Regions from separate parts of the Pseudarthrobacter sp. C1 genome, predicted to be linked through region 1. Evidence: riboswitches for the same ligand, from Rfam matches in the RefSeq annotation. Region 1 holds a riboswitch; each other region holds the start of a gene.
What was found. Region 1 has a riboswitch for thiamine pyrophosphate ahead of thiD (bifunctional hydroxymethylpyrimidine kinase/phosphomethylpyrimidine kinase). Riboswitches for the same ligand answer to the same signal wherever they lie in the genome.

Region 2: linked by a shared signal. The riboswitch ahead of thiC (phosphomethylpyrimidine synthase ThiC) and the one ahead of thiD (bifunctional hydroxymethylpyrimidine kinase/phosphomethylpyrimidine kinase) in region 1 are both predicted to bind thiamine pyrophosphate.
Region 3: linked by a shared signal. The riboswitch ahead of thiO (glycine oxidase ThiO) and the one ahead of thiD (bifunctional hydroxymethylpyrimidine kinase/phosphomethylpyrimidine kinase) in region 1 are both predicted to bind thiamine pyrophosphate.
Region 4: linked by a shared signal. The riboswitch ahead of U7114_RS12725 (ECF transporter S component) and the one ahead of thiD (bifunctional hydroxymethylpyrimidine kinase/phosphomethylpyrimidine kinase) in region 1 are both predicted to bind thiamine pyrophosphate.

The regions. Positions count from the first base shown of each region.
Region 1 is NZ_JAYESK010000004.1:63,466-65,657, reverse strand. It holds gene thiD (bifunctional hydroxymethylpyrimidine kinase/phosphomethylpyrimidine kinase) at 1-1,116, opposite strand, end outside; TPP riboswitch at 1,106-1,203, opposite strand; gene U7114_RS07930 (Rne/Rng family ribonuclease) at 1,333-2,192, opposite strand, start outside.
Region 2 is NZ_JAYESK010000002.1:19,185-21,376, forward strand. It holds gene U7114_RS02790 (amidohydrolase family protein) at 1-1,061, opposite strand, end outside; TPP riboswitch at 1,141-1,248, shown strand; gene thiC (phosphomethylpyrimidine synthase ThiC) at 1,243-2,192, shown strand, end outside.
Region 3 is NZ_JAYESK010000002.1:333,453-335,644, reverse strand. It holds gene U7114_RS04185 (RNB domain-containing ribonuclease) at 1-291, opposite strand, end outside; gene thiE (thiamine phosphate synthase) at 368-1,123, opposite strand; TPP riboswitch at 1,152-1,269, shown strand; gene thiO (glycine oxidase ThiO) at 1,264-2,192, shown strand, end outside.
Region 4 is NZ_JAYESK010000006.1:247,160-249,351, reverse strand. It holds gene U7114_RS12735 (DUF4383 domain-containing protein) at 1-442, opposite strand, end outside; gene U7114_RS12730 (heme-degrading domain-containing protein) at 570-1,112, opposite strand; TPP riboswitch at 1,199-1,339, shown strand; gene U7114_RS12725 (ECF transporter S component) at 1,404-2,027, shown strand; gene U7114_RS12720 (ABC transporter ATP-binding protein) at 2,027-2,192, shown strand, end outside.

The DNA of each region.
Region 1 (2,192 bases):
TGCCCAGAAGAGTTGCTCTGCCTCGGTGGGGGCCAGGGCACTTGTCCGCGCGAGCACCCGTGAATAACCGTTGAGGTAGATGGCGTCCTGGGCCAGGTAGTAGCCAAACTGTTTCTCGGCCAGGTCGCCGGAGGCCAGGTCCCGGATAAACGCCAGGGAATAGATGGCTTCCAGGTGCTCCTCCGCTTCAGCCCACAGCCGCGCCGCGAAGCTGCCTTCAGCAGGCTCCGGCTGAAGGTGGTGGAAGTGGTGGACTGGTCCGTTGCCCGTACCCACCTCCAGCGACTCCGAGGCCTCCAGCGCGCCGGACAGCCAGGGCTTGACCTCCCGGAGGGCTGCCTCCCAGTCCCCCAGCCGCACCTGGACTGTGGCCATGGCTGATGACAGTGAACAACCGGTGCCGTGGCTGTTCAGCGTTGCCACCCGCTTGCCCGGGACCACCACCACGTCCTGGCCAGGCGTGCCTGCAGTGTTGACAAGGGCGTCGGGGCATTCGTCCCCGGCCAGGTGTCCGCCCTTCACAAGCACCGTCGCCCCGGTGGCGGAAGAGAGCTCGCGGCCCTGTTCCAGGGCGCCTTCCCAGCTCTCCTGCACGTTCCCGCCCACGAGCATGGCAAGTTCAGCCAGGTTGGGCGTGATGAGGTGCGCCAGCGGCAGCAGTTCGCGAAGTGCGGCTTCGGCGGATTCCTGCAGGAGCCGGTCACCGCTGGTGGCCACCATGACAGGGTCCAAAACCACGACGCCGGGACGGACTTTTTCGAGCCACGCCCGGACAGCTTCGATCACCGCGACATCACCCAGCATCCCGATTTTCACGGCGTCGATGCTGATGTCCTCACTGAGCGCGTCAAGTTGCCGGGTGAGGAAGGCAGCAGGGGGAACGTGGACGCCTCGTACGCCGCGGGTGTTCTGTGCGGTGAGGGCAGTGATGGCGGCCATTCCGTAGCCGCCGTGGGCCGCGATGCTTTTCAGGTCCGCCTGGACGCCGGCTCCGCCGGACGGATCCGAGCCCGCGATCGAGAGGACCCGGGGCACGTTCCGCCGCTGGCCGGACTGTGCTGCAGGGGCAGGGGCGCCCTGAGGGGTGGCAGCGGGCAATTCGAGAGTTGAAGACAAGAGACATCCCTTCGCCGGTGCTAGCCGGACAGGTTCAACGGGTGTGGATCTCAGCCGGCTCTGTGCGCGGCACCCCGTGTCGGTTCACCAGCCTAGCTTTTTTGCGGTACGCAGGGCGAAGGTGACGCAGTGCGACTGGTGCGGCCTTAAATGCCGGATGCCCGGCCGTCCACACGTGGTGGGCGGCCGGGCATCCAGCGTGTCGCGTGCCGTGGCCTAGAGTTCCGAAGCGGGAACCCCGACACCCAGGATGATGGGCTCCGCGGCAGGCTTGGCGTTGCCTGGCGCAGGGGCACCTGCCTGGTCAGCTTCCGGCGCCTTTGCAGAGTGTGAATGCCCTGCCGCCGCGGCGGGGACATTCTCGTGCTGCTCGACGGAGGTCTCGTTGGCCGCACCCTGGGCGCGGCTGGCGCTGCGGTTGCGGCGCGCCCGGCGCGGGCGGGACTGTTCCAGGGTGTGGTCGGAATAGTCCTTTTCGCGCAGCGCATGGGCAGCCTGCAGCGGCTCAGGCCGGACCTGCGGCGACTCCGCCTGCGGTGCCTGGACGTGCTGCGGTGCCCGGACCTGCTCCGGTTCCCGCTGCTCCTTTTCCGGCGCCCGCCGTTCGGGCTGACCGGCTGCGGCTTCCGCGGCAGGGGCAGGCTCACCGAGGTGGGCGAAGGCTTCGGCGAGCCGGTCCAGCGTCAGGGCCGGCTTCGGCTGCTGCTCCTCCGCGTGCTCCACGAACGGCAGGGCAACCTTCTCCCCGCCAAAGGTGAGGACGGCGGCAGGCCGGGAGGCGTCGCCGTCGTGCTTCTCAGGTTCCGCCGGCTGGACCTGCGGAGCCTGCCGGGCCGCGGCTACCTCATCGTCGTGCAGGTGGGCGGCGTGTGCTGCCGCAGCAATATTGGCAAGGGCAAGCCTGGTGGCTTCGGCCTTCGCGTGCCGCTCGGCGTCCGTGGGGTCGGGGTGGACCGTGTGCACGTGGAGGGCGGCTGCAGGAGCAGCGTCCACCTGCTGGCCGCCGCGGCCACGGCGGCGCTTCCGGTCAGGACGGACGCCGGGCTGGCTGCTGTCCCCGCGCTGGGCCTCAGCGC
Region 2 (2,192 bases), on a different contig from region 1:
AGCACCACGTGTTCCAGCGCCCTGATCGTTTCCGGGGTGGTCCGCGGGTCTTCGCGGCACACCACGACGTCGGCCCGCGCGCCTTCCTCCAGGTTGTCCGCTCCCAGCCACGTGCGGGCTGCCCAGCAGGCGGCATCCAGGGCCGCAGGCATGGGCAGGCCGGCCCCGTGCAGGGCGAGGATCTCATCTGCGATCCTCCCGTGGCGGACCACGCTGCCTGCGTCCGTCCCGGCAAAGATGCGTACGCCGGCGGAATGGGCCTCCGCCACCCGTTCCAGCCTGCGTTCCCACAGGGCACGCATGTGGGCGGCGTAGCGCGGAAACTTGGCGTCTGCCTGCTCCGCTATGTCAGGAAAGGTAGCGATGTTGATGAGCGTGGGCACGATCGGCACGCCCTGCTCCACGAACCGGGGCAGGTGGCGGGGCAGCAGCCCCGTGGCGTGCTCAATGCAGTCAATGCCGGCGTCCAGCATCTGGTCCAGGGTGTCCTCGGCGAAGCAATGCGCCGTGACCCGGGCACCTTCATCATGGGCAGCCTGGACAGCGTCACGGACGACGGCGGCAGGAAAGGAGGGCGCGAGGTCGCCGGCGCTCCGGTCGATCCAGTCGCCCACCAGTTTGACCCAGCCGTCGCCGTCGCGTGCTTGCTTCCGCACGGCCTCCACGAGCCCGTCGGGTTCGACCTCCGCCGCAAAGCCGCGCAGGTAGCGGCGCGTGCGGGCCACATGCCGTCCTGCACGGATCAGCACCGGAAAGTCCCGGCCGCCCTGCATCCAGCGGGTATCGGCAGGTGAGCCGGCGTCGCGGACCAGCAGGGTTCCGGCGTTGAGGTCAGCCAGCGCCTGTTCCCGTGCAAGGGCGGGTTCGACCGGGCCGGCGGGGCCCAGTCCGATGTGGCAGTGGGCGTCAGCGAATCCCGGCAGCACCCAGCCGTCGAGCTCCCGCGCCGGAAGGGCAGTTGGCCGGCTGAACGTGAGGCTGCCGTCCACCGACCAGAGTCCATGGCGTACCCGGTCCGGTGCGGTCAGGACGGGTCCGCGAAAGTGAATGATGTCTGCCATCGGGCTTCCTTTCGATGCCCGGTCAGGCTAGCACCCGCAAATGTGACACCGCCCTTCCGGGGGCGTGTGGTAGCTTACATCTTGACCACACGGGTGCCCCTGCAGGGGCTGAGATCGGGCTGACGCAGCCTGCGACCGTTGAACCTGTCCGGGTAATGCCGGCGAAGGAAGTGAGTATTCCTTGAGTACACAAAATGCACAGCTGAACCCTGCCCAAGACCGTCCGGCCATGGGAGCAGCCGGCAACCAGCCAACGGTGACCCAGTCCCTGAAATCCCATTCACTGGCCTACCTTGAGGATGCCGGCACGGGGATCAGGGTCCCGGTGACGGAGATTGCGCTGGAACCTTCCCCGAACGGGACGCCGAACAGGCCGTTCCGGACCTACCGGACGGCAGGACCTGGCAGCGACCCCGTCATCGGCCTCCCTCCCTTCCGGACGGACTGGATCGAAGCACGCGGAGACACCGAGGCGTACAGCGGCAGGGAACGGAACCTGCTCGACGACGGCCGCTCGGCTGTCCGCCGCGGCGCCGCCAGCGCCGAGTGGAAGGGAGCGCGCCCGGTGCCCCGCCGCGCCGTCGACGGCAGGACCGTGACGCAGATGCACTACGCGCGGCAGGGCGTGATCACCCCGGAGATGCGCTTTGTGGCGCTGCGCGAGAACTGCGATGTTGAACTGGTCCGCAGCGAGCTGGCCGCGGGCCGCGCCATCATCCCCAGCAACATCAACCACCCCGAGTCCGAGCCGATGATTATCGGCAAGGCCTTCCTGGTGAAAATCAACGCCAACATCGGCAACTCGGCCGTTACCAGTTCCATCGCGGAGGAGGTGGACAAACTGCAGTGGGCAACGCAGTGGGGCGCCGACACCGTCATGGACCTTTCCACCGGCGATGACATCCACACCACCCGCGAATGGATCCTCCGCAACTCCCCCGTCCCCATCGGCACCGTCCCCATCTACCAGGCCCTCGAGAAGGTCAACGGGGAAGCCAATGCCCTTACCTGGGAGATCTTCCGCGACACCGTCATTGAACAGTGCGAGCAGGGTGTGGACTACATGACCATCCACGCCGGCGTCCTGCTGCGTTACGTGCCCCTGACAGCCAACCGGGTGACAGGCATCGT
Region 3 (2,192 bases), on a different contig from region 1:
AAACGCCGGCACGTCGGCGATGGCATAGAGAACGTGGTAGCCGTTGCCGTCCCGCTCGATGAACAGCGCCTGGTCCAGGTCGGTGGACGATGCCGGATCGATGGTAATGAATTCAACGAAAGTCAGGTCATGGGACGGCAGTTGCAATGCGGACACGGCGGCCTCGGCGTCCTTCACGGCATCATCAGGGTAGGCGCCCGGCAGCTCAAGCTCACTCCGGAGCGCGCCCAGCGCCGCTTCGAGTGCGTTGGTGTGCTCGTGGACATTGGGGGCCAGCCGATGGTGTGACACGAAAATCAGCGTAGCCCGAATTTCGTCAATAGTGCACGGAAGCGGCCCGGAGAGGAACGCCAGTTCCGGCGCGGGATTATGGGCGGGCGGCGTCCAGGGCGCTGAGGAGCGAAGCGGCGGCCGCGGCCGGATCGTCAGCCTCGGTAATGGCCCGGACCACCACGATCCGGCGTGCGCCGGCTTCCACCACCTCTTCGACGTTGGAGTGGTCGATGCCGCCAATCGCGAACCAGGGGACACCGCCGTCGGGCGTGTCCTCCTGCCCGTCCGCCCCGGCAACAGCCGTGGCGGCGTACCTCACCAGGTCAAGCCCGACGGCGGCCCGTCCGGGCTTGGTGGGTGTTGCCCAGAGCGGCCCCACGCAGAAGTAGTCCAGCGCCGAGGGGCCGGCGGCGGCAGCCAGGGCGGCGTCCACCTGCTCCGGGCTGTGGCTGGACAGGCCGATGGCCGCGTTGCCGTTCAACAGCGTCCGGGCCGCCTTGAGGGGCAGGTCCTTTTGGCCGATATGGAACACCGGGGCTCCGGACAGCACGGCGATGTCCGCCCTGTCATTCACCGCCCACAGCCGGCCGTGCCGCACCGCCGATTCCTTGAGTACGGCCAGGAGCTCCAGCTCCTCGGCGGCTTCGATGGACTTGTCCCGCAGCTGGATGATGTCCACCCCGCCCGCGAAGGCGGCATCGACGAACTGCCCGAAATCGCCCCGCTCCCGGCGCGCGTCCGTGCAGAGGTAAAGGCGTGCGGCCTGCACGCCGGAACTGCCTTCGGCGTTGAGAAAGGCGTCGGTAGCCGGGACGGGGGATGCAGCGGCAGGAGGGTGGGACACATTCATGGGTGCCAGCCTAGTTCCTCTAGACTGGGCCTCGTACTGCGGGAGCCGCGGCAGCTGTCATAAAGCGCCGGGCTGAGAGGGCGTCAGAGCCGACCGCTTGACCTGATCCGGCTAATACCGGCGTAGGGAAGGAGACACTTATGCCCAATGCGCTCGACGCCCCGTACCGGCCCGCGCCCGGCTCCGCACTGGAGGCCGACGTTGCGGTCATCGGCGGGGGAGTCATCGGCCACGGCATCGCCTGGGAGGCGAGGCGGTCCGGACATTCAGCGGTGGTAATCGATGACGCCCCCGGCTCCGGTGCCAGCTGGGCCGCGGCGGGGATGCTTGCCCCGGTGAGCGAACTGCATTACCAGGAGGAGGACCTCCTGGAGCTCATGCTGGAGGCCTCCGGGCGCTGGCCGGGTTTCGCCGCTGGCCTTGCCGCGGCTGCCGGTTCGGATCCCGGGTATCTTACGACGCCGACCCTCGCCGTGGGTGCCGACGCTGCGGACCGGCAGGCGCTGCTGGACCTGCGCGAGGTGCAGCAGGCCAATGGACTGACGGTTGAGCCCCTCACCATCCGTGAAGCCCGGCGCCGGGAGCCGCTGTTGAGCCCGGCCATTGCCTCGGCGCTGAATACACCGGCGGACCACCAGGTGGACCCCAGGCTGCTGGTCGCCTGCTTCCGCCGTGCCCTGGCCCGGCACGCCGGCGGAACCGGCGGAAGCTTCGTGGCCGGAGCCGCCGAGGGCTACGCCGTGCCGGACCGGGCAGCGGGCCTGCTCTGGCGGGACGGAGCCGTCGCCGGTGTCACGCTGGAGGGCGGAGGAACGGTGGCGGCCAGGGAGACCGTAGTGGCCAACGGACTGCACGCTGCGGCCCTGACCGGGCTGCCGGAAAAGCTGCACCTGCCGTTGCGGCCGGTCCACGGTGACATCCTTCGCCTCGCCGTCCCCGCCCACCTTCAGCCGCTGCTGACCTCCACCGTCCGCGGACTGGTCCGCGGGATCCCTGTGTACATCGTCCCCCGGCAGGACGGCACCGTGGTGATCGGGGCAACGCAGCGTGAGGACGCACTGGGGAAGGA
Region 4 (2,192 bases), on a different contig from region 1:
GAACGGCGGGGCCTCGGGCGGCCAGGATGATGGCCAGCGCAATCATGGCCAGGCCGAGTGCCAGGTGCAGCCAGTCGTCTGCGTTGTTCGCAGGGAGGAAGTTGGCAGGCGTGGTGTCGCCCGCAAGGAAGCCGTACAACCACAGGAGCAGGTAGGTTACGCCCCCGTAGATGAGGAAGTTCCTGGCCTGGGGATGCGTCCGCGCCATCAGGACCCCTGCAATCCCGAAGAGCAGGTGGAGCGCGTTAAGGAGAATGGACACTTGGAAGACGCTCAGTAGCAGCGCCCCTGAACCAGGTCCGGCAAGGCCCAGCGAGCCATAGTTGGAGGTAACGCCCGGGATGAAGCCCAGGACGCCGAAAAGGACGAAGACTATTCCCGTTCCGAGGGCGGCCTTTTGCAGGCGTGTTCGTGGGCCCGCCAGGCGGGTGCTTGCTGCCATGTCCTGTTCTCCTCAAAACCCGGGAGACAACATAGTAAGCATGATTACTAATAAATGCTAAGCAGCCTTTGTATTTCTGCTGCCGGTGGACGTGCGTGCAGTGTGGGTCAGTCCGCCAGCCTTGGCATCAGTCCGCCCCCGCGGAGTGGAGCATTTCGCGCAGGGCCTCGACCACCAGGTCGTGATCCTGCACTTGGGGAAGCCCTGAAACCGTGACGGTGGCCACGGCGCCCACTCCGGTGACGTACAGCGGGAAGGAGCCGCCGTGCGCCGCGTACCGGCCCTGGTCGAACCATCCCTGGTCCTCGATCCGGCCGCCGCGAAGCCGGCCGCGCAATCCCACCAGCAGTGAGGGGACCTCATACCGTGCCGCCGTGCGCTGCTTCGCCCGGATCCAGTGATCGTTATCCGGCGTCGCACCGGGCAGTGCCGCATGGAACAGCACCTGCCCGCCCTTCGTGATGTCAATCGCGATGGGCAGCCCGCGCTCCTTGCCCAGCTCCACGAGGAGCAGTCCCAGGTTCAGGGAGTCGTCGAGGGAGAAGCCTGGAAACTGCAGTTCCCGGACTTCGCCTTCAATCCGGGCGATCAGTGCCGCCAGCGATCCCTCCGGCTGGATGGCATCGGAATCCGGGTCGAAGTCGGTCACATGCGGGGAATTGGCAGCCATGGCCCACAATCTACCCCCGCCGCGGTGTAAACTGGACAACGCCCAACAGGGTATTTCTGCAACGAATCATTTCAAGCAAAAGCAACATTCAACGACAGGGGAGCGCCGCCGTCGGCCATCACTGGCAATGCCAGGATCCGCAGGTGGGCGCTGAGAGTGCGGGCAGCCGCAGACCCTCGAACCTGATCCGGTTAGTACCGGCGCAAGGGAGTCGAGTTCTCGAAGTGCGCGCAGCGGCAGCAGTGCCGGCAGCCGCGTCCACTTTCCCCTCCTGTTCCTCAGGAGGATCACATGGCAACAACAGCAGTCAAGAAGACCAGCAGCAAGTCCTGGCGCGTCGTGGACATCGTGGTGGCGGCCCTCATTGCCATCGCCGGCGGCGTCATTTTCTGGGCCTGGTCCCAGGGCGCGGCCGCAGTGTCCGGCCCCATGAACGCCACCTACCCGCCACTGACCGGCCTGATCGCCGGCGGCTGGATGATCCCGGCCGTGCTGGGCATGCTCATCATTCGCAAGCCCGGCGCCGCGCTGTTCTGCGAGACGGTAGCCGCCACCGGTGAGCTGCTCATGGGGTCCCAGTACGGGGCTTCCGTGCTGTTCTCCGGCTTCGTCCAGGGCCTCGGCGCCGAGATCATCTTCGCCATCTTCGTGTACCGGAAGTTCAACCTGCCCGTGGCACTGCTGGCCGGTGCCGCCGCCGGTCTCTTCTGCGGCCTCAACGACTCCTTCGCTCCGTGGGGCTGGAACATCGCCTACCCCGGCGGGGACAAGCTGGTGTACATCGTCTTCACCGCCATCTCCGGCGCGATCATCGCCGGCGCCCTGTCCTGGATCGCCACCCGGGGGCTGGCCAGGACCGGGGTCCTGAGCTCGTTCGCGTCGCGGAAGGCAGCTACGGAGCCTGTTTTCTCCTGATGTCCGCACCTTCCCGCCAGGGCGCGCCCACCGCAGTGCGTCCCGCCGCCGTCACGGCCCGCGGCTGGGGCTGGCGGCATGCCGGGCGCACCAGGCCGGCGGTCCATGCCCTCGACCTGGACATCCGTCCGGGAGAGCGGGTGCTGCTTTTGGGGCCTTCCGGCG